Regions from separate parts of the Acidovorax sp. DW039 genome, predicted to be linked through region 1. Evidence: predicted binding sites of a transcription regulator. Region 1 holds the regulator's gene; the other holds the start of a gene.
What was found. Region 1 encodes FNR, which switches genes on or off when oxygen is low (the NO sensors DNR and NnrR bind a similar motif). Its sites were predicted from a motif close to TTGATNNNNATCAA; they were not measured.
Positions count from the first base shown of each region.

Region 1 (2,185 bases):
TGATCCATCCCCACATAGACGTAACCGGCCTCCAGAAACGCGTCCAGCGAGCGGGCCAGCATGGACACCTTGGCGCCTGCTGTTGGCAGTTCCGCTGAGATGATGCGCCGTTGGGGTTTGAAGCGCTCGGGCAAATGGGCGTAGGCGTACAACGCGATGCGGTCAGGGCGCAGCTGTGCAATCTGCTTCAGCGTGCGATCAAATGACTCAGGAGTTTGCCGCGGCAAGCCGTAAATCAGATCGACGTTGATGGAGTCGAAGCCGATGGATCGTGCAGACTCGACCAAGGCAAACACCTGCTCGGCAGGCTGCACCCGGTGCACAGCCTTCTGCACTTCTGCATCGAAATCCTGCACACCGAAACTCAGCCGATTGAAGCCCAGTTCAGCCAGCAAAGCCAACCTGTCGGCGTTGACAGTGCGGGGGTCCACCTCAATCGAATACTCACCGCCTGGCGCAAGGGTAAAGCTGCGCTTGAGCATGGACATCAACTCACGCAGCCCAACGTCGGAAAGGAACGTTGGAGTGCCGCCCCCCAGATGCAGCTGGCTGACCACCTGCCCTACACCACACTGGGCCGTGTGCAGGTCAATTTCCCGGCTCAGGTACCGCAGATAAACATCGGCGCGATCATGGTGTTTGGTAATGATCTTGTTGCAGGCGCAGTAGTAGCATAGCGACTCGCAAAAAGGAATGTGCACATACAAAGACAGTGGCATCGCCTTGGCACCGGTACCCAGCCCCCGCTGTGCGAGGGCCAGCGTGTAGTCCTCCTGCCCGAAAGCCTCCACGAAACGGTCCGCCGTGGGGTAGGAGGTGTATCGGGGGCCCGGCACATCAAACCGGGTGAGTAGTTCTGGGGTTACTGCGGTCATGGGGATATCCTTGCGTACTGGCTTACTGTGCCGCAGCCTTCTTTTTGCGTCCTTGACCTGCATCAAGTGAAACGATCTCCACTGGAGCGACAATTTGATGCATATCATCTGCTACTACTCGCAGACCGAGGCATGCCGGCCTCCCTCGTCGGGCACGATATGTCCGAACTACATCCAGGTATCTGTGCCATGAATCCGCTCACCATCAAAGTCGCTTGCTCAAACTGCAATCTGCGAGAACTTTGTATGCCTGTCGGCCTGAACGAAGAACAGCTCCAGCGCATCGACGAGGTGGTCGCAGTGCGCCGCAAGGTCAAGCGTGGCGGCACCCTTTTTCGCAATGGTGAGGCGTTCACATCGCTGTATGCCATTCGCACGGGCTTTTTCAAAACCTGCGTGGCGACGGAAGATGGCCGCGATCAGGTGACCGGGTTCCAGATGGCTGGTGAAATCATTGGTCTCGATGGCATCGTGAATGAACACCACACCTGCGATGCCGTGGCACTGGAAGACGCTGAAGTGTGCGTCATGCCGTTTGACCGCATTGAAGAGCTGTCGCGCGAAGTGACTGCCCTGCAGCACCACGTCCACAAGATCATGAGCCGCGAAATCGTTCGCGAACACGGGGTAATGCTGCTGCTGGGCAGCATGCGTGCTGAAGAGCGCCTTGCGGCCTTTTTGCTGAATCTGGTGCAGCGCCTGCATGCGCGCGGGTTTTCCCAGTCTGAACTGGTGCTGCGCATGACGCGTGAAGAGATTGGCAGCTATCTGGGTTTGAAGCTTGAAACTGTCAGCCGCACTTTCTCCAAATTTGTGGAAGAAGGCACTGTGGAAGTGCGACAGCGTCACGTCAGGATTCTCGACACCGACGCCTTGCGACGCATTGTCAACAACCAGCAGGCCTGCCACTAGGCCCACTGACGGAGCAGTAACCAGCTGCGTTCAACACACAATCCCTTCCCCGTTATCGCAACGCGGAAGGGATTTTTGTTATCAAGAGCAGGAAGGCGTCTTGCGGCAGTCGTCCGGGCGATCGTGCTCAGGTACAGGGCAGCGATTCAATTCAAACGGCGACATGGCCAGCAGTGTCGTCAACGCACTGGAAACCATGGTGAGTATCCAGAACGCAAAAAAAACGACCGTGTAAACACCACTGCGCGACAGCCCCAGAGGGTGACCAAACCAGTGCAGATCCTCCGGGTCCACCAAGGCAAATACCAGCATCTCCAGGCCGCCCGCCACCAGGAAGGCGGGCCATGCAATCCACATCAGGCGTTGCGTCCACATCGTTCTGTCTCCTTGCTGCTTGG
Region 1 is NZ_AP029019.1:3,034,795-3,036,979, forward strand. It holds gene hemN (oxygen-independent coproporphyrinogen III oxidase) at 1-875, opposite strand, end outside; gene fnr (fumarate/nitrate reduction transcriptional regulator Fnr) at 1,065-1,787, shown strand; gene AACH87_RS13530 (hypothetical protein) at 1,869-2,162, opposite strand.

Region 2 (2,185 bases), 320 kb from region 1:
GCACCAGTGTGAGGCGCATGCTGCCAAAGTCCACGCACCAGGCGCTGGCCTGGCCTTGCGGGTCGGCGTACACGCTCAGCGTGCGCGCCTGGGGCAGCAAGGCTTCCAGAATGCGAAGGCGGCTGCTGTCGGTAAAGCGCACACCCCCTGCGCTGGGTTGTGCCGTGGTGCGCAACCCCTGCGGCCCGCCCACTACCCACAGCGGCGTCTTGCTGGTGGATGCCTTGGGCAGGCTGCGCAAAAAACGCAGGGCAGGCACAGCATCCACCTGCAGCACCCGTTGCATGGCGGCCTGGTACGCCTGCACGGCAACCATGCTGCGCAGCCAACGCAGAGGCAAATCCACCTTTTTCTCCAGCACCTGGGTGGCACCAGAGCGCATGGCAAATTCAGAACGCCCTACGGAAAGGGCCAGACCGTCAGCGTCACGCACACGGGCCAGCGCGGCACGCATGGGGGCATTGAAATCCACGTTGGTGGTGCCCTTGCCCACGATGTCGCCAGCGTACGAGGCTGGCTCCAGGTCCACCCGGATATAGGTGCTGCAGCAGCCCGAAAAGCCCTCCAGCCGCAACATGCCAGCCCCCGCGGTGACCACCGGATCGGCCAAGGCAATGGCTTTGGCCACCGTGTTGGGTGGGGTAAAAAACCGTGACCCGACCAGAAGGTGTACAGCGCTGAGCAGTTGGGCGGCAAGGTGCGGCTGGTGTAGGCGCCCTTCAAAAAAATGAGGATGCTCTACCGCGCCGGGCGAGGAGGTTGCCAGCCTAAGCTGGGGCGCGGCGTGCAGGTCTACCGCCGAGGGTTCGGCATAGCGGTAGGTGTGCGCAAAGTGGTTCATGCCGTGCATTGTCTACACATTGACTACAAACCGACGGCTGGTCCTGTGCGGCGTCCATCTGACCATCGGATGACCCAGATCATGCTTGTGGCTCAACGATGTTTCGATGTCCATCAACCTCGGCAAAATGGATTGCATTCGAAAAATGCAATCCATCGCCGGACGGTCGATTCCGCCCAACAGTGCGTGTGTCGTGACCTGAACGCCCGAACCTCACCATGGCCGTCAAGAAGTTTCCAAAAGCTCCCGCCCATCCCGAGCGGATATGTTGGGGCTGCAATCTCTACTGCCCGGCCAAGGACATGCGCTGCGGCAATGGATCTGACCGCACCCAGCACCCGGCGGAGCTGTTTGGCGACGATTGGGAAGAATGGGGCCTGGGGGCTGAATCTGAGCCTTCATCACCTCCCCAAGAGGGCGAGGCGACTCCATCTCGTATGCCTGACCGATAGGCTTTCATTCAGGCCTGTCAGCCCCCTGCCTCGGTGCCCATAGCCAAGGCGCCGCGTGCTCTGCAAAGACCCGTTCAAAAGTCGTGGAAAATAGAGGGCTTGCTCTCGCCGCCCGCGGAGCAGCGCCCCTACGGCCTTCTAACCCTTTTGCTCCCCTGAGCCTGTCCATGTCAGACGTCAACTCCTCCAAGATCTCTGTCGAGAAAATCGGCGGCACTTCCATGACTGCCTTTGGCGATGTGCTGCGCCATATCGTGCTGCACGACCCCAAACGCATTTATGGCCGCATTTACGTGGTGTCTGCCTACTCGGGCGTGACAAACCAGTTGCTGGAGCACAAGAAGACGGGTGAGCGCGGTATTTACGCCCTGTTCGCTGAAGGCAAGGGCTACCAGGATGCGCTGGCCCAGCTGGCCACCAGCCTCAAAAAGCTCAACGCCGGTTACGCTGATCTGGGCCTGCCACTGGATGTGGCCGATGCCTTCATCGACCAGCGCATTGCCCAGGCCCGTGAATACCTGGGTGCCATGCACCACGTGCTGGCCAGCGGCTACCTGAGCCGCAAGGATGTGCTGCTGGCAGCCCGCGAGGTGCTGGCCTCCATTGGCGAATCGCACAGCGCGTTCAACTCGGTCGAGATCCTCAAAGCCAATGGCGTCAACGCCATGCTGATGGATCTGGCTGGCTTTGACGACAACGAAGCCTGGACGATTGACGAGCGCATCGCCCACAGCTTCAAGGGCCTGGACCTCTCCGACAAGGTGGTGGTGGCCACGGGCTACACCAAGGGCACCGAAGGCATCATGCGCGAGTTTGACCGTGGCTACTCCGAAGTCACCTTCAGCAAGATTGCCGTGGAAGTGCGCCCCGCCGAGGCTGTGATCCACAAGGA
Region 2 is NZ_AP029019.1:2,719,176-2,721,360, reverse strand. It holds gene AACH87_RS12175 (SWIM zinc finger family protein) at 1-841, opposite strand, end outside; gene AACH87_RS12170 (DUF3079 domain-containing protein) at 1,060-1,293, shown strand; gene AACH87_RS12165 (aspartate kinase) at 1,461-2,185, shown strand, end outside.
Region 2: a site for FNR is predicted at 945-958, ahead of AACH87_RS12170 (DUF3079 domain-containing protein). Genes of this name have one in related genera too.